Regions from separate parts of the Streptomyces viridosporus T7A genome, predicted to be linked through region 2. Evidence: riboswitches for the same ligand, from Rfam matches in the RefSeq annotation. Region 2 holds a riboswitch; each other region holds the start of a gene.
What was found. A riboswitch is a leader RNA that binds a small molecule or an ion and turns the genes downstream of it on or off. The one in region 2 is predicted to bind cyclic di-AMP.
Positions count from the first base shown of each region.

Region 1: another riboswitch for cyclic di-AMP. It lies ahead of CP969_RS22685 (transglycosylase SLT domain-containing protein); the one in region 2 lies ahead of CP969_RS32315 (M23 family metallopeptidase).
Region 3: another riboswitch for cyclic di-AMP. It lies ahead of CP969_RS28020 (M23 family metallopeptidase); the one in region 2 lies ahead of CP969_RS32315 (M23 family metallopeptidase).
Region 4: another riboswitch for cyclic di-AMP. It lies ahead of CP969_RS07290 (C40 family peptidase); the one in region 2 lies ahead of CP969_RS32315 (M23 family metallopeptidase).

Region 1 covers NZ_CP023700.1:4,878,724-4,883,177, forward strand. Annotated here, with positions in the region: gene CP969_RS22675 (GNAT family N-acetyltransferase) at 1-668, opposite strand, end outside; gene CP969_RS22680 (HAD family hydrolase) at 859-1,731, shown strand; gene CP969_RS22685 (transglycosylase SLT domain-containing protein) at 1,695-2,192, opposite strand; cyclic di-AMP (ydaO/yuaA leader) riboswitch at 2,196-2,360, opposite strand; gene CP969_RS22690 (polyprenyl synthetase family protein) at 2,962-3,972, shown strand; gene CP969_RS22695 (LolA family protein) at 4,244-4,454, shown strand, end outside.
Region 2 covers NZ_CP023700.1:7,080,136-7,084,589, forward strand. Annotated here, with positions in the region: gene CP969_RS32305 (tyrosine-protein phosphatase) at 1-315, opposite strand, end outside; gene CP969_RS32310 (alpha-galactosidase) at 497-2,605, shown strand; cyclic di-AMP (ydaO/yuaA leader) riboswitch at 2,880-3,042, shown strand; gene CP969_RS32315 (M23 family metallopeptidase) at 3,047-3,997, shown strand; gene CP969_RS32320 (SGNH/GDSL hydrolase family protein) at 4,204-4,454, shown strand, end outside.
Region 3 covers NZ_CP023700.1:6,070,030-6,074,483, forward strand. Annotated here, with positions in the region: gene CP969_RS28010 (M16 family metallopeptidase) at 1-266, shown strand, start outside; gene CP969_RS28015 (M16 family metallopeptidase) at 263-1,666, shown strand; cyclic di-AMP (ydaO/yuaA leader) riboswitch at 1,868-2,033, shown strand; gene CP969_RS28020 (M23 family metallopeptidase) at 2,046-2,819, shown strand; gene CP969_RS28025 (GntR family transcriptional regulator) at 3,039-3,743, shown strand; gene CP969_RS28030 (HPr family phosphocarrier protein) at 3,974-4,255, opposite strand; gene CP969_RS28040 (bifunctional acetate--CoA ligase family protein/GNAT family N-acetyltransferase) at 4,435-4,454, shown strand, end outside.
Region 4 covers NZ_CP023700.1:1,549,989-1,554,442, forward strand. Annotated here, with positions in the region: gene CP969_RS07280 (ATP-dependent Clp protease proteolytic subunit) at 1-581, shown strand, start outside; gene CP969_RS07285 (hypothetical protein) at 589-897, shown strand; cyclic di-AMP (ydaO/yuaA leader) riboswitch at 1,233-1,436, shown strand; gene CP969_RS07290 (C40 family peptidase) at 1,440-1,913, shown strand; gene CP969_RS07295 (ATP-binding protein) at 2,318-2,803, opposite strand; gene CP969_RS07300 (helix-turn-helix domain-containing protein) at 3,015-3,875, shown strand; gene CP969_RS07305 (DUF397 domain-containing protein) at 3,885-4,109, shown strand; gene CP969_RS07310 (8-amino-7-oxononanoate synthase) at 4,270-4,454, opposite strand, start outside.

The DNA.
Region 1 (4,454 bases), 2.2 Mb from region 2:
CGGGTCTCGGCGAGGCGGCCCACGAGCCGGGCGATCCACTCCCGCGCGAACCGGTCCCGCCGCCCGGTCCTGCGGTACTGCGCCGACTTCCAGTCCATCAGCGTGCGCAGCGCGGCCGGGTCGCGCTCGTCGAAGACGAACCGCAGGGGCCCGACCTGGCGGCCGAGCCGGCGCTCCTTGGCGAGGGTGGTCTTCAGGAACTTCGGCGACCGGGCGCGCAGCACCGACGCGTAGGTCTCGTAGCCCTTCTCCACGTCGATGACGTAGGTGGCGTGCTCCTCGGCCGCGTACGGCACGAACAGGGCCTGGCCGGCCTCCAGGTTGTCGAAGACGAAGCTCGACACCGAGCAGGCCCGCAGCAGTTCGCCCGTCTCCAGGCCGTGGCCGGGGCCGAGGACCGCGCCCTGGCAGTCCGACACCCCGAACCCGATGGCCCGGCCCTGCCCCCACGCGCCCCGCTCGTACGGCAGGAAGCCCGCCGGTTCCGCTCCGTCGTACAGCACCGCGACCCCGGCCCGCGGCCGCAACCGGCCCACGGCGACGGTGAACTCCGGTTCCATGAAAGGGCTGCGCGGTGCGTCCGTCGCGGCGCGCAGTTCCCGCCAGCGCTCCCGCTCCCCCTCGCCGAGCTCCTCGGGCCTCAGCACGCGCACGCGTCCACTGCTCACCTGACCCCCCGATCAAGTCCCCCCGGACACTTGGAAGGTACCGCCCGGGACCACGCGGACGGTAGAGAGCGGAGCATGTTGTCGCCAAACGGTGCAGAGGCCTTCAACCGGACGCCACCCGGCACCGGCGGGGCGGGGGCGGCCGCGGGCGTGGTGAATCGAGTAGGCGCGCGGTCCGTATTCTCTGATCATGGCCGCACCCACCGCATTCTCACTCGTCGCCACCGACCTGGACGGGACGCTGCTGCGCAGTGACGACACCCTCTCCGACCGGTCCCTCGCCGCGCTCGCGCGGGTGGCGCAGGCCGGCGCCCGGCACCTCGTGGTGACGGGGCGCCCGGCCCCCCGGGTGCGGTCGCTCCTGGAGGACCTCGGCGGCACGGGGCTCGCGGTGTGCGGACAGGGCGCACAGGTGTACGACGCCGACGCGGACCGGCTGCTGTGGTCCGTCACGCTGGACCGGGAGCTGGCGGAGACCGCGCTCGGCAAGATCGAGGCCGAGCTGGGCGAGGTGTACGCCGCGGTCGACCAGGACGGCGTCGACGGGCTGACCCTGATCGAGCCCGGCTACGTGATGCCGCACCCCACGCTCCCCGCCGTGCGGGTCGAGCGGCGCAGCGAGCTGTGGGACCGGCCGATCAGCAAGGTGCTGCTGCGCCACCCCGACCTGTCCGACGACGCGCTGGCGGCGGCGGCGCGCGCGGTGGTCGGTTCCCTGGCCACCGTCACCATGTCGGGGCCGGGGACCGTGGAGCTCCAGCCGTGCGGGGTCACCAAGGCGACCGGGCTGGCGCTGGCCGCCGACCACCTGGGGCTGGGTCCGGAGCGGACCGTCGCGTTCGGCGACATGCCGAACGACGTCCCCATGTTCGGCTGGGCGGCCCACGGCGTCGCCATGGCCAACGCCCATCCCGAGCTGAAGGCGGTGGCCGACGAGGTCACCACGTCGAACGAGGACGACGGCGTGGCCGTCGTCCTCGAGCGACTGTTCGGTGGGGCGGCCGTGCTCGGCCGTCAGCGGACGGCTCAGTACGCGCCGAAGACGTTGTCGATCGAGCCGTAGCGGTCGGCGGCGTAGTTGCAGGCCGCCGTGATGTTCGCGACCGGGTCGTACGGGTCGAAGGTGGTGCCGGGCACGTGGTACGCCCGGAAGGTCGGGTCGATGACCTGCAGCAGGCCCTTCGACGGGGTGCCCTTGGCCGCGTTGGAGTCCCAGAGGTTGACGGCGTTGGGGTTGCCGGAGGACTCGCGCATGACGTTGCGGTGGATGCCCTCGTAGGAGCCCGGGATGCCGTGCTGCGCCATGATCGACAGCGACTCGCGGATCCAGCCGTCGAGGTTGTTCGCGTACGTCGTCGTGGAGGCGGCGGTCGTGGCTGCGGCGGGCGCGGCGGACGGCGTGGTGGCCGCGGAGGCGTTGGTCGCGCCGAACAGCGGGAGGGCGATCGCGGCGATGCCGGTGACGGCGAGGGAGCGGGCGAGGCGGCGGCTGCCGAAGCGGCGGAGCTGACCGGATGCAGGCATGTCTGGGTTCCTCTCCTACGCCTGCGAGGTGAGCTGTCGGGTTCGGGCGGGAGAGTGCCCGGCCGTGCCCCTGCGGGCATGGCTTCACCCCTAGCCGTTCCGGCGTGTGGCCGGCCCGGCGACTTACCTGGGTCCCCCGCTCCTGCCGTGCGTGAGTGAGTTCGTCGTCGGTGGGTGCGGGCGGTGGCAGGATTCGGCGTCCGCCCGACAGGCCGGGAACGTATGCGAGAGCACATGCCGGGAACAAGTGCGGACGCCACAGAACGAGCCGTTTGATCTTGTGTGGGGCGTTTTGGTGCGGTTGATCCTTTGCGGGCGCCAAGGCTCAACTCGGTTGCGGGCAAAGGGAGGACGCCGGTGCCGCCGGAGGGGCGGACGGGTGCGCGGCGCGTGACCGACCTCACGGGCCGGACGGCCGAGCCGCATTTCGCGCAAAGGGGAATTCGCTTGCCGATTACGGCAAATCGGGCACCGGGGGCGGCAGGATGGGGGAGTGGCGGACAGGACGGGGCGCGGCCCGGAATGCGGCCCGGAATGTGGCCCGGAGCACGGTCCGGGGCGTGGACGACTCTGCCCGGGAAAGACGATGAATGTCCGTGGTGATCAAACGATCAAAAATCCGTCGGTTTCGATCTCGTACCGCCCGTCCTGTAACGCCGGGCGCTGGCGGTGATCGAAACATGACCGGATACGCTGACTCGAGTGAGGGCAGCGACCTATCGACAAACCGTGTAACCGCCACCAGACACCAGCAGACAGGAGACCCCTCGTGACCGTCGTCGGGCCGTTCGGGCTGAGCGTGCGGGACCAGGCTCTGGAAGCCGATGTCCAGGCCGGATTGACGGCTGTCGAGGAGGGGCTGCTCGAGGCCACCAAGAGTGAGGTGCCCTTCATCACGGAGGCCGCCCAGCACCTGGTGCGGGCCGGTGGCAAGCGCTTCCGCCCGCTGCTCGTGATGCTCTCCGCCCAGTTCGGCGACCCCTACGCGCCCGGCGTCGTGCCGTCGGCCGTGGTCGTGGAGCTGACCCACCTGGCCACGCTGTACCACGACGACGTCATGGACGAGGCCGAGGTGCGGCGCGGCGTGGCCAGCGCGAACGCCCGCTGGGACAACTCCGTCGCGGTCCTCACCGGCGACTTCCTCTTCTCGCGGGCCTCGCACATCCTGGCCGACCTCGGCCCGGAGGCGGTGCGGGTGCAGGCCGAGGCGTTCGAGCGGCTGGTCACCGGGCAGATCCTGGAGACCGCGGGACCGCAGGACGGCCGGGACCCGGTCGACCACTACCTGGACGTGCTCGGCGGCAAGACCGGCTCGCTGGTCGCGGTCTCCTGCCGGTTCGGCGCGATGATGTCCGGCACCGACGAGACGGTCGTGGACGTGCTCACCCAGTACGGTGAGCGGCTCGGCGTCGCCTTCCAGCTCGCCGACGACGTCCTGGACATCGCCTCCGACTCCCACGAGTCCGGCAAGACCCCCGGCACGGACCTGCGCGAGGGCATCGCCACGCTGCCCGTGCTGCGGCTGCGCGAGCGGGCGGCCCGGCTGGGGCTGGCCGAGGACGTCGCCCTGTGCGAGCTGCTCGACTCCGACCTCACCGACGACGCCCGGCACGCCGAGGCGCTGCGGCTGCTGCGCGCCCACCCGGCCCTGGAGCAGGCCCGCCGGGACACCGTGCGCTACGCCGAGGAGGCCCGCGCGGCGCTGGCCCCGCTGCCGGAGTGCGACGCGAAGGCGGCGCTGGTGGAGCTGTGCGACGCGGTGGTGCACCGGGCGGGCTGAGCCGCCGGCGACGGCACGACCGGGCCCGGTCCGCCGTCGCTCCCGGGGTCGCCCCCTACTGGTCGGGGGAGGGGACCGCCCGCCGTGTCATACCGCAGCAGTACACGGAGTTGAGCCCGCGGTCTGACGCATCCGCCCGCCGGATTTGGTCGGATGGACCACGACGGACATCACCACTCCTCACCGATTCGGGTGAGAATGGCGGCTCAGGGGGAGACTGGTGCGAGGACACGAGACGGAAGCCGCCGCCGACCACGGAGGTAGGGCACACATGGCACCGTACGCATCCGACGACATGACGACCGCGGGGGAGGCCGGCGAACCGCGCACGGGGCGGCGCAGGGCCGCGCGGTACGCCGTTCCGGTCACGGTGATGGGCGTGGCGGCCGCGACCATCGGGCTCGTCCCCGCGCTCGCCGACTCCGGCGACCCCGACCTGCCGGAGATCACCGCCGCACAGCTCATCGAGAAGATCGCGCAGT
Region 2 (4,454 bases):
GTCGCGCACCATCTTCCAGAACTCCGCGCCGTCGGCCGGGTCGCTCAGCGGCAGGTTCACGTTGCGCACGCCCGGCAGCTCGACGTCCGGCCCCTCCAGCTTCTGGTCGGCCGCGTTGCGGAAGTCGAAGATCGTGTGCAGCCCCAGGGAGGACAGGAAAGCGGCGTCCTCCTCGGTCGCGTGGGCGAGATGGCCGCTGCGGAACAGCACCCCGTGCCGCACCCGCCGGCCGTCCGCGGTCGGCAGTCCGCCGACGTCGCGGAAGTTGCGCACGCCGGCCAGCTCGGGCTCGGTCGACGGGACCTGCTGCGTCACGGAGGGCTCCTCCCACTCGGCGCCGCCGGCGAGGCTCGTCGACGGGCGTCCCCCGACGATACGACACGGCCGCCCGGACCAATGAGGTGTCCACGGGCATTGCCGGTGGCGCCGGCGACCTCGATGATGTCGGTATCCGGTCGTGTCCGTGCGAGTCCGTGCGAGTCCGTGGGGGGAAGCGGTGCCGGAGGTGTCGGAGGACGGTCGTACGTGGCTCCTGTCGGGGCCGACGAGCAGCTACGCGCTCCACCTGACGGACCGCGACGAGCTGGTGCACCTGCACTGGGGCCCGCGGATCGCGCTCGCCGACGCCCGGGCCCTGGCCCGGCGCCCGCTGCCGGACCACCGGCCGTTCGAGTCCCCGCTGGACGGACGCGAGGAGTACCCCGTCGAAGGCGGCCCCCGCTTCGTCCGCCCCGCCCTGTCCGTGCGCACGCGCGAGCGGCGCGGCACCGAGTGGACCTTCGCGGGCCACGAGAGCGACGACGGCGAGCTCCGGCTCCGCTTCCGCGACGGCGGGCTGACCGTGACCCTGCACTACCGGATGCGCGACGACGTGGTCGAGCGCTGGGTGACCCTCGACAACCGGGGGCCGGCCGTCGAGGTGCTGCGCGCCGACTCCGCCGTCTGGACCCTGCCCGACCGCGCGCACTGGCGGCTGTCCCGGCTGCACGGCCGCTGGGCGGCGGAGTCCCGGCTGATCCGCTCCCCGCTCGACCACGGCGAGGTGGTCCTCGGCAGCCGCCGCGGCCACACCGGACACCAGCACCTGCCGTGGGTCGCGCTCGACACCGACGCCACCGAGGAGCGCGGCGAGGTCCACGGCTGCGCCCTCGGCTGGTCGGGCTCCTGGCGGATCGCGGTCGCCCGGCTCCCCGACGCACGCGTGCAGATCACCGGCGGCGCGGGGCACGACGACTCGGGCCTGCTGATGCTGGGCACCGGCGAGACCCACGTCACCCCGGTCTTCGCCGCTCTGTGGAGCGACGGCGGCTTCGGCGGCGCCAGCCGCGCCTGGCACGCCTACCAGCGGGCGCACGTGATCCCGGACCCGGACCGGGACCGGCCCGTGCTGTTCAACTCCTGGGAGGCCACCGGGTTCGACATCTCCGAGGAGCAGCAGCGGGCGCTCGCGGCACGGGCCGCCGCGATGGGCGTCGAGCTGTTCGTGGTCGACGACGGCTGGTTCGGGGCCCGTACGGGCGACCGGGCCGGACTCGGCGACTGGACGCCCAACCCCGACCGCTTCCCCGGCGGTCTGAAACCGCTCGCCGACCATGTGCACGGGCTGGGCATGCGGTTCGGCATCTGGGTCGAGCCGGAGATGGTCAACCCGGACAGCGACCTGTACCGCGCCCACCCGGACTGGGTGCAGTTCCAGCCCGGGCGCACCCGTACGGAGTTCCGCAACCAGCTCGTCCTCAACCTCGCCCGCACCGACGTGCAGGAGTACCTCTGGGAACAGCTCGACGGGCTGCTCGCCGGCGCCCCGATCGACTACGTGAAGTGGGACTTCAACCGCTGCTTCACCGACGCGGGCTGGCCCGGCGACCCGTATCCGCAGCGGCTGTGGACCGAGCACGTGCACGCCCTGTACACCCTGCTGGACCGGTTGCGGGCGGCCCACCCGGGCGTGGCCTTCGAGTCCTGCTCGGGCGGCGGCGGGCGGATCGACCTCGGCATCCTCCGCCGCGTCGACCAGGTGTGGACCTCGGACAACACCGACCCGCTCGACCGGCTCGCGATCCAGCACGGCTTCAGCCAGATCCACCCGGCGCGGGTCATGGCCGCCTGGGTCACCGACAGCCCGAACACCATGCTGAACGGGCGGACCAGCTCCCTGCGCCTCCGGTTCGTCAGCGCCATGGCCGGGGTGCTCGGGATCGGCGGCGACCTCATGCGCTGGAGCGAGGAGGAACGGGCCGAGGCGCGGGCGTGGGTCGCGCTCTACAAGGAGATCCGGCCCGTCGTCCAGCGCGGCGACCTGTACCGGCTGCGCGCCCCGGAGGGCGGGCTGAGCGCGGTGCAGTACGTCCTCGGTGACGAGACCGTCGTCCTCGCCTGCCTCCAGGCGCAGCACTACGGGGAGCCCGTCCCCGCGCTCCGGCTGCGGGGTCTCGACGCGTCATCGGTGTACGCGTGCCGGGAAACCGGCGAGGAGCACCGGGGCGCCGTGCTGCTGCACCACGGTCTGCGCACCGGTCTGCGCGGCGATCTGGACGCCGCGGTGTTCCGGCTGCGCCGCCTGGAATCCGGCGATCAGGGCGATCTGCCCGATATATCCGTTTAGGGATAACGCGCCCTCATGTAAGGGAGGGTGGGGCCGGGGTGCGTGAGCATCGTCATACCCGTGACACGGTGTTGTCGCCATGCTCACGTAATACGGCGGAGCAGCAAGGGAATTCGGTGGGGGCCGGAATCCCGGTTGACGCTCGGTGACGTCTTTCCTGCCCGTGGATCACGGAAAAAGGGGTTCGGGACGAACCCCGCGCTTGTCCCGTTGCGCCGCAGTCGCTTACGTTCGCCACCGATCCGGACGGACGCCTAATCCTGCCGCCGCCCGGAGCCCGCACACACTGACCCGTGTACGGCAGGAGCGGGGGACCCACAGGCAAGACCGCCTGTCCCGGTCTCCGGAACAGGCTCGGGGTGAAGCCGCGTCACAGCGCGGCCGGACATCTCCAGTCCGAACCCGACAGCTCACCTCGTAGGCGCCGGAGAGGAATTCGTCATGCCCGCGAAGGGTAAGCACCGCCGCACCACGACCCAGCGTCTCGCCCGTTCCATCGCCGTCGCCGGAACCGGCGGCGCCGCGCTCGCCCTGCCGCTCCTCGGCGCCACCGGCGCGCACGCCGCCACGCCGCAGGCGGCCCCCGAGAAGGCCGTCCAGTCCCTTTCCGTCACCGGCCAGAAGGCCGCCGCGGAGAAGAGCGGCGAAACCCGCACGTACACCGTGAAGGCCGGCGACTACCTCGCCAGGATCGCCGAGAGCGAGGCCGTCGACGGCGGCTGGAAGCAGCTCTACGCGGACAACCGCGAGGCCGTCGGTGACGACCCCTCACTCATCCACCCCGGTCTGAAGCTCTCGATCGACGGCAAGGCCGCCGCCGCGCCGAAGAAGTCCTCCTCGCCGGACGCGTCCGCCTCCTCCGGTGCGTCGAAGTCCTCGTCGTCCGGGAAGTCCACCGCCCGCTCCTCGCAGTCCACCGAGTCCGCCCGGTCCGCCAAGACCGCCTCCGCGGACGCCGCGCCCGCCCAGCAGGCCGCGAGCGCCTCCGGTTACAGCTCCCCGGTCCCCGGCGGCGGCGTCGGCACCGGCTACAAGGTGTCGGGCAGCCTGTGGTCCAGCGGCTACCACACCGGCGTCGACTTCAGCATCCCCACCGGCACCTCCCTGAAGGCCGTCGGCGCGGGCACCGTGGTCTCCGCGGGCTGGGCCGGTGCGTACGGCAACCAGGTCGTCATCAAGCTCAACGACGGCTACTACGCCCAGTACGCCCACCTGTCCTCGCTGTCCGTCTCGGCCGGCCAGGCCGTGAGCGCCGGTCAGCAGGTCGGCCTCTCCGGCTCGACCGGCAACTCGACCGGCCCGCACCTGCACTTCGAGATCCGCACCTCGCCGAACTACGGCTCGGACGTGGACCCGGTCTCCTACCTCCGCTCGAAGGGCGTCGCCCTCTGACCCCCGCGAGACCGCCTGCCTGACACGCCGCCGAAGGCCGGACCCCGATCCCCGGGTCCGGTCTTCGGCGTATTCCCGGAGGCGCCGACTCTTCCGGAGTGGCTTATCTCACCGTCCGTCAACCCCTTCCTACGGTCGCGTAGGTCACATTCGAAGGTGAATCATGTGCTCCTGTGGCAGACGATTCGAAGAGTGACAACAAGACAGTGATCGGGTCGTACGTGGCGCTGGGGGACAGCTTCACCGAGGGGGTCGGCGACCCCGGACCCGACGGGTCGTTCGTCGGCTGGGCCGACCGGTTCGCCGTGCTCCTCGCCGACCGCCGGCCCGAAGGCGACTTCCGGTACACGAACCTCGCGGTGCGCGGCAAACTGCTGGACCAGATCATGGCGGACCAACTTCCCCGGGCCGTCGAACTCGCCCCCGACCTGGTCTCGTTCTGCGCGGGCGGCAACGA
Region 3 (4,454 bases), 1.0 Mb from region 2:
GGCTGGACCGCCTCGGAACGGTCGCGGGCCGCGCCGACGAACTGTGCCGGTACGCCGTCCTGTTCGGCGACCCGCAGCTCGCCCTGACCGCCGTCCGGCGCGTCCTGGAGGTGACGGCGGAGGAGGTGCAGGAGGTCGCCAAGGCCCGCCTGCGCCCCGACAACCGCGCGGTGCTCGTCTACGAGCCCGTCGCCCCCGAGGCGCAGGACGCAGAGGAAGCCGCCGCAGTCGCCGGCACCGACGAGACCGAGGAGACGGCGAAGTGACCGAGCTCGCCACGATGGACTTCCACCCCCGGCCGCAGGCGGGCGAGGCCAGGCCCTGGGCCTTCCCGGCCCCCGAGCGCGGCGCGCTCGACAACGGCCTGACCGTCCTGCGCTGCCACCGCCCGGGCCAGCAGGTCGTCGCCGTCGAGGTGCTCCTCGACGCTCCGCTCGAGGCCGAGCCGACCGGACTCGACGGTGTCGCCACGGTCATGGCGCGGGCCTTCTCCGAGGGCACCGACAAGCACTCCGCCGAGGAGTTCGCCGCCGAACTGGAGCGCTGCGGCGCCACCCTGGACGCGCACGCCGACCATCCCGGCGTCCGGCTGAGCCTGGAGGTCCCCGCCTCGCGGCTCGCCAAGGGGCTCGGGCTGGTCGCCGACGCCCTGCGGGCGCCCGCGTTCGCCGACAGCGAGGTCGAGCGGCTGGTCCGCAACCGCCTCGACGAGATCCCGCACGAGCTGGCCAACCCCGCCCGCCGGGCCGCCAAGGAACTCTCCAAGGAGCTGTTCCCGGCGAGTTCGCGCATGTCGCGCCCGCGCCAGGGCACCGAGGAGACGGTCGCCGGCATCGACTCCGCGGCCGTGCGCGCCTTCTACGAGAAGCACGTCCGGCCCGCCACGGCGACCGCGGTGGTCGTCGGCGACTTCACCGGGATCGACCTGGACGCGCTGCTCGGTGACACGCTCGGAGCCTGGACGGGCTCCCCGGCCCGGCCCCGGCCCGTTCCGCCGGTGGTCGCGGACGACACCGGCCGGGTCGTGATCGTGGACCGTCCGGGCGCCGTCCAGACGCAGTTGCTGATCGGCCGGGTCGGTCCGGACCGGCACGACCGCGTGTGGCCCGCACAGGTGCTCGGCACGTACTGCCTCGGCGGCACCCTCACCTCCCGCCTGGACCGCGTCCTGCGCGAGGAGAAGGGCTACACCTACGGCGTCCGGGCCTTCGGGCAGGTCCTCCGGTCCACCGCACCCTCCTCCTCCGGAGGGGCCGCCGGCGCCGCGATGCTCGCCATCAGCGGCTCCGTCGACACGCCGAACACCGGGCCCGCCCTGCAGGACCTGTGGACGGTGCTGCGCACGCTCGCCGCGGAGGGACTCACCGACGAGGAGCGGGACGTCGCCGTGCAGAACCTGGTGGGCGTGGCACCGCTCAAGTACGAGACCGCCGCGGCCGTCGCGAGCACCCTGGCCGACCAGGTCGAGCAGCAGCTGCCCGACGACTACCAGGCCGAGCTGTACCGGCAGCTCGCCGCGACCGGCACCGTGGAGGCGACCGCCGCGGTCGTCAACGCCTTCCCGGTGGACCGTCTGGTGACCGTCCTCGTCGGCGACGCGGCGCAGATCAGGACGTCCGTGGAGGCCCTCGGGATCGGTGACGTCGCCGTGGTGACGGCCGAGTAGGCGGCCGCGGAGGACGCGCACGCGCGGGGCCCTGGTGACCCACGGGTCACCAGGGCCCCCTTATGCCCGAATTGGGGTGGAGGTTGCCCATCTGCCCTGTGGGATGCGCTACAAAACCCGGGTTCCGGTTGGGAATTGAAAGCCCGCCCGCTTAGCGTCTTCCGGGCTGTTCGTCGGGCAGTGCGCCGCACCCGCGGCACCGGGCAGCCATCGCCGAATCCCCTGCGGCGCGAGCCGGGGGGAGCCGGGGACCCGCATGCAGTCCCTGGGGTGAATCGGACGCCCGCGCGTGTCGCGAGGGGGTCCGTAGGAGACCTTCCTGCTCCGAACCCGTCAGCTAACCCGGTAGGCGAGAGGGAAGGAAAGGACCAGCCTGCACATGGCGTTCACCCGCGCCACCGGGAAGCACCGTCGTCCCCGCCGGATCGAGCGCGGCACCGCCCGCGCGGCGGGCGTCGCGGCCCTCACCACCACCGGCGTCGTCGGCTCCTTCGCGGCCCCCGCGCTCGCCGCCGAACCCGCCGCCGCGCAGACCGGCCTCACCCCCGTCATCACCCTGGGCGACGAGGTCGCCGCCCAGGTCGACGCCCAGGCGGCCGCCCAGCACGAGGCCGCCCGGGAGGCCGCCGAGACCGCCGCGCGGAAGGCGGCCGAGGAGGCCGCGCGCGAGAAGGCGGCCGAGGCGGCCGAGGAGGCCCGCGCGGAGGAGGAGCGCGCCGCGCGGGAGGCCGAGCGCGCACGCCTCAACACCTTCGTCTCCCCGATCCCCGGCTCCTACGTCTCGACCGGCTACAAGAGCGGTGGCGCCGTCTGGTCCTCCGGCAGCCACACGGGCGTCGACTTCCACGCCGCGAGCGGCACCCCCGTCCAGTCGGTCGGCATGGGCACCGTCGTGGAGGCCGGCTGGGGCGGCGCGTACGGCAACCAGGTCGTCATCAAGATGCACGACGGCACGTACACCCAGTACGGTCACCTGTCGTCCATCGGGGTCTCGGTGGGACAGCAGGTCACCGCGGGGCAGCGGATCGGCCTGTCCGGCGCCACCGGCAACGTCACGGGCGCGCACCTGCACTTCGAGGCCCGTACCGGCGCCGAGTACGGATCCGACCTGGACCCCGTCGCCTACCTCCGCGCGCACGGCGTGAACCTCTGACGCGCGTCCGCCTCCGGCACGGAGTGCGCCCCCGCTTCCCGGCCCCGGCTTCCGAGCCGGGGCTTTCGGCGTCGCTAGGGAAGGGGCGACCGAAAAACAAGCATGGATTCCGGCCCGGCATCGGAAATTCCCGCCGACTGCAATAGAGTCACGTGCAATGGAGTCACGGAACGCACGTCAATCGTCGGCGTGTCACGGGAATTGATCCGGAGGTCGGTCATGCGCATTCCCGCGCACTCGGTGTGCACGGCGATCCGGGACGACATCGTCGCGGGTGTCCTCGGGCGCGGCAGCCGGCTCACGGAGGAAGTGCTCGCCCGCCGTTACGGCGTCTCCCGCGTCCCCGTCCGGGAGGCCCTGCGCACGCTGGAGGCCGAGGGCTTCGTGGTGACCCGGCGGCACGCGGGCGCGTGCGTCGCGGAGCCCACCGAGCAGGAGGCCGCCGACCTGCTGGAGATGCGCCTGCTCCTCGAGCCGCTCGGCGCCCTCCGCGCGGCCCAGCGCCGCACCGGGGCCCACGTGAAGGTGCTGCGCGGTCTGGTCCGCCTGGGGCAGGAGCGCGCCCGCCGGGGCGCCGGCGACGACCTGCGCTCCCTGGGCGGCTGGTTCCACGAGACGCTCGCCCAGGCCTCCGGCAGCCCGGCGCTGGCCTCGACGCTGACCCAACTGCGGCACAAGATCGCCTGGCTGTACGCCGTCGAGGGACCCGCCGACCCGGTGGAGCACTGGACGGAGCACGGCGCGATCGCGGACGCCGTGGCACGCGGCGACGGCGAGCGCGCGCGGGCCGTCACGGCGCTGCACGCCGAGCGCGCGACCGCCGCGCACCGCCTGCGCTCCGCCTCCGGCGCCGACCGGACGGACCGCGCGGAGCGTGTGAGGAACTCGCAACATCCCGTAAACACGCCGAGCCTGCGCGCTTAACACAAAGGCCGTATAAAAAGAGAAGGAATCGGCGAGGGATTTGTTCCGCTGCCCTTTTCCGAGGGTGCGGAGAATGCGCGGCCACCTCTCCCGCGGCCGTGCCCTCCGGGGTTTCCGAATGCCCGTGAAGAAAAGCGGAGGCGGAAACGGGGCCGCCGGTCCGGAAGGGAAACGACGGAGCCGCGCCGCCCGGAACGGACGACGCGGCTCCGCCGCTGTCGGGCACTCGCTCAGACGGTCTCGGGGAGTTCCTCGAGACCCTCGGCGACCAGCTTCGCCAGACGGTCCAGGGCGGCGTCCGCGCCCTCCGCCTCGGAAGCCAGGACGATCTCCTCGCCGCCCTGGGCGCCCAGGCCCAGAACGGCCAGCATGGAGGCGGCGTTGACGGGGTCGCCCCCGGCCTTGGCGATCGTCACCGGGACGCCTGCGGCCGTGGCGGCCCGGACGAAGATGGAGGCGGGGCGGGCGTGGAGGCCCTCGGCCCAGCCGACGTTGACGCGGCGCTCAGCCATGTGTTGCTGCCCTTCAGTTTTCAAGGTTGTCTAGACCAGTTTCCCATACCGTGAAGCATGCCGGGAGTGGCACCTGCTCCCGCTCCCGGGTGGGTTCCGGACCGCGGCCTCGGTCCGGTGCGTCGCCCTCCACAGACTGCCTCGCGCCGTTGCCGTGCGCGAGCCGTACTCTGGGGCCCATGCAGACCACGTCGGACCG
Region 4 (4,454 bases), 5.5 Mb from region 2:
CCGGGCACCGGACGACGGATCCGTACGCCAAGCTGCTCCAGGAGCGGATCGTCCTTCTCGGCACCCCGATCGACGAGACCTCCGCGAACGACGTGATGGCCCAGTTCCTGTACCTGGAGCACCGGGCCCCGGACCGGGACATCTCGCTCTACGTCAACTCCCCGGGCGGCTCGTTCCACGCCATGTCGACGATCTACGACACGCTGCGCTTCGTCTCCTGCGACGTGGAGACGGTCTGCCTCGGCCGGGCCGAGGGGACCGCCGCGCTGCTGCTCGCCGCCGGCACCCCGGGCAAGCGGTGCGTGCTGCCCGGCGCCCGCCTGGTGCTCCGTCAGCCCGATCCGTCCGGGCCGCTGGAGGGCCGGGCGAGCGACCTCGCGGCCCGGGCCGAGGAGCTGGGCCGCATCCGGTCCCGGATGGAGGACATGCTCGTCCGGCACGCGGGCCGCACCCCGGAGCAGGCCCGGGCGGACCTCGAGCGGGACACTGTCCTCGACGCACGGGCGGCGGTGGACCACGGCCTGGCGGACCGGATCGTGCCCGACCGCAGGGGCGGGCACCCCGCCGACGACGCGAGGTGAGCCGTCGATGCTGCCCCCGGAACTCCCTCCGCTGCCCGCGCTGACCCGCGCGGAGGCCGAGTTGATCGACCGTTACCTCGAGGTCGTCGACCTGCTCGGCCGCATCAACCCCGCCTCGGACGGTGACACCTACCGCGGCCTGCGCGCCGCGCAGGCACTGGTCGGCAAGGCCGTCGCGCTGCGCGACGCGCTGACCGTGATGCACCGGCGCGGCGAGACCGAACTGCACTCCGCCACGCTGGGCCGGGCCCTGCGGGTGCTGGACGGCGAACGGCGCACGGCCCGGCTCATCCTGCCGCCGACCCCGGGCAGTTGACGCCCACCCCGGTCCGGGCGGCCGTCCCCGGCGAGGGCGCGTCCGGACCGGAGCCGAAACGGACCAAACGGCTTACCCCCATCCGGCGTAGATGCACCTGCTTTTTTCGGGGCGCCGAAGTTGCGCAACACGCGGGGCCAGTGGGCGGAATTGAGCATTCCGACGCTGGTCCGAGGCCTTTCGGGGCTCTTGACAGCGAACCGAACAGGAGACTGTCCACCCGAACGGATGAGTGGTGAGTAACAACACAAATCCCCGGTTCAGTTGGGATTTCGGGCCGGGCATGGGACAAGATCCCTGACTGACGACAAGACCCCGCCGCCGCGGCGGGGCGATCCGGGCGGACGCCGAATCCTGCCGCCGCCCGGATGACCGGTCGACAAGGAGTGGATCGGCAGGAGTGGAGGACCCAAGCACGACGGGTCGCCGGAACGCCAGTTCCGAGCAGCCCTTGGGGTGAAGCCGCACGTGTGCGGCCGGGCCACTTCGCCAGCCCGAATCCGACAGGTCATCCTTCACAGGCGGCTGACGAAGGGTTGCGCATGACTGCGCTCAATCGTGTCCCGTCTCTCATGGCCCGGGCCGGCACGGCCTCGGCCCTCACCCTGGCCGCCGTGGGCGGCTCGATCGTGGTCCCGGGAGCCGCCTCGGACGCGGCCGCCGCGAGCACGGCCACCAAGGCTCTGAACGTCGCCGCTTCCAAGAAGGGAGCGCCGTACCAGTGGGGCGCCACCGGACCGTCCCGGTTCGACTGCTCCGGGCTCACCCTGTACTCGTTCAAGAAGGCGGGCAAGACACTGCCGCGCACCGCCGCACAGCAGTACAACAAGACGAGCCACATCTCCGCCAAGAACCGCAAGGCCGGTGACCTGGTGTTCTTCCACTCGGGCCGCAGCATCTACCACGTCGGCATCTACGCGGGCAACGGCAAGATCTGGCACGCCCCGAAGACCGGGGACGTGGTGCGCCTGCAGAAGATCTGGACCAGCAGCGTCTGGTACGGCCGGGTCAAGTGATCCGCCGGGGGCGGCGGTGCCCCGACGCACCGCCGCCCCACCGGGCGTGACGCGGCCTCAGCCGGTCGCCCGTCACCTCGCCCGTCACCGTACGGGCCGGCATCGCCCCCGCACGCGACGGGACCCCGCCGCGACGAGCCGGCCGAGACTTCGCCGGGCCGTTCCAGAACCGCGGGTCACCCGGGCGGGCGTACGGATCCTCCTCGCCTTCCCGCTGCCGCTCGCGTTCACCTCACGCCCCGGCTCGCCCGGCACGGCGCGGCGCACGATCCCGGAACCACACAACCGGTGCCTCCGGGGCGGAACACCGGCCCACGGCGCCGTGTGGCCCCGCCGGATCGGCCGCGGCCCGTCCGGGCCCTTGCGCCGGCACCTCGCCGACCGTCCCCTCGCCGTGACGGCCCCTACGGTTCCTGCCGACCCGTCGTGACCGGCTCCGCGGCAGGCTCCGCGGTGGGTTCCGCGGCGGGAGGCAGGGTCCACGGCAGTTCGACGGAGACGGTCTTGCCCCCCTCACGCGTGGGGCGGATTCTGAGCCTCCCCCCGCATTCCGCGGTCAGGCAGCGGATGATGACCAGTCCGCGGCCGTTGTCCTGCTGCACCGCGGCGGGCAGCCGTTTGGGGAAACGCGGATGGCTGTCGGTGACACCGACGTGCAGCCGCTCGTCGCGGTCGAGGACCATGTCCACCGTGAAGGTGGGCGACTGCCCGAAGGTGTGCTGCACGGCGTTGGTGGCGAGTTCGGAGACGATCAGCCGGACGGTGTCGGACACGTCCGCGTCCGCCGGCATGCCCCACTCCGCCAGCACGTCCCTCACATGGGCACGGGCCGCGGAGACCGAGGCGGGATCGCTCGGCAGAGTGACGGATGCTTCCAGATGGTCTGCCATGGCGATGTCGTCCCTTTCCCACGGGAGCGCAGTCCGACACGGAGGGGATGGTTCGAGTACGGTCCCGCACTGGTGCTTCGCCGCCAGAGTGCCATCACCGCACGGCGCGGGGCGGCGATCCACCAAGATATGCATATATCTGTCGCCCGAAGCGGTGAACCCTGCGACGGAAGACCGTATCCGGGCGGCTCGGAAGGAGTAAGGAGAGTCCATGCAGCACGGTCCCGCGGTGCGCCGCCGGAAACTGGGCGCCGAACTGCGCACGCTGCGCGCTTCGGCGGGGCTCACCAGCGGCGAGGCGGCCCGGCTGGTGGGCTGGCACCAGTCGAAGGTGAGCCGCATCGAGACCGGCACGAGCGGAGTGAAACCGGCCGATGTCCGCTCGCTGCTCGACGCCTACGGCGTGACCGATCCGCAGCTGCGGGAACTGCTGCTGATGCTGTCGGGTTCCGGTGACGGCGACGGCCGTCACCACTGGTGGCACGCCTACCGCGGCGTCCTGCCGCCGACCTACCGGGACTTCATCAGCCTGGAGTCCCAGGCGAGCGCGATGCGCACCCTGGAGACCACGGTGATCCCCGGGCTGCTGCAGACGCCGGAGTACGCGCGGGCGGTGACCCAGGCCGCGCTGGAGGGCGCTTCGGAGGAGCGGCTGGACGCCCTGGTGGAGGTGCGGTTGGCCCGGCAGGACGTGCTGCGGGCGGACCCTCCGCTGGAGTTGAGCGCGGTCCTGGACGAGGCGGTGCTGCGCCGGGAGGTCGGGGGCCCCGGCGTGATGACCCGCCAGCTGGCGCGGCTGGTCGAGGCGGCCCGGCTGCCCCAGGTGCGGTTGCAGGTCCTGCCGTTCAGCGCGGGGGCGCACATCGGTGTCACCGGCCCTTTCGTCATTTTCTCATTTTTGCGCACTTCTGATCTGGACGTGGTTGTTCTCGACCACTTGACGAGTAGCCTCCACCTGGAGCGGAAAGAAGACCTCCGGGCCTACTCGGAGGCCTTCAACGCCCTTTCGATCCACGCCCTTTCACCCGAGGACTCGTTGGATTTCATCGCCGGTACAGCCGCCGGCGCGTAAGGAGGCACGATGCCTGCACCGCCTCGGACCCTTCCTTCCGGTTTCGACCCGCACGGTGTGCGGTGGCTGCGCAGCAGTTACAGCACGGGCGCGAACAACTGCGTCGAGACGGCCCGGCCGGCCTCCGGCCCCCTGGCCGGACTGCTCGCCGTGCGCGACTCCAAGACTCCGGCCGGGCCCGTGCTGCTCTTCTCCCCCGGCAGCTGGACGGAGTTCGTGACCGCGGTCCGCTGACCACCGACCGGACCGACCCGTCCGTCCGGAGGGACCTGCTGAACCGGACAGCACCCGACCGATCCGACCCGTAGTCCGCCCGACCACTCGACCGACCACTCGACCGACCATTCGACCGACGATCCCCTCATCGGGCGACGCACGGCCGTGCCACGCCGACTCATGGCCGCGTTTCGCCGATCACCCGTACAGCGCGTTCGATCTCCGCCCCGGACAGGTCCGCGCGGGCGGTCAGCCTGAGCCGTGAGATGCCGTCGGGCACGGAAGGAGGACGGAAGCAGCCCACGGACAGGCCGGCCGCCCGGCAGTCGGCCGCCCATCGCACGGCCTGCTCCGGGGAGGGAG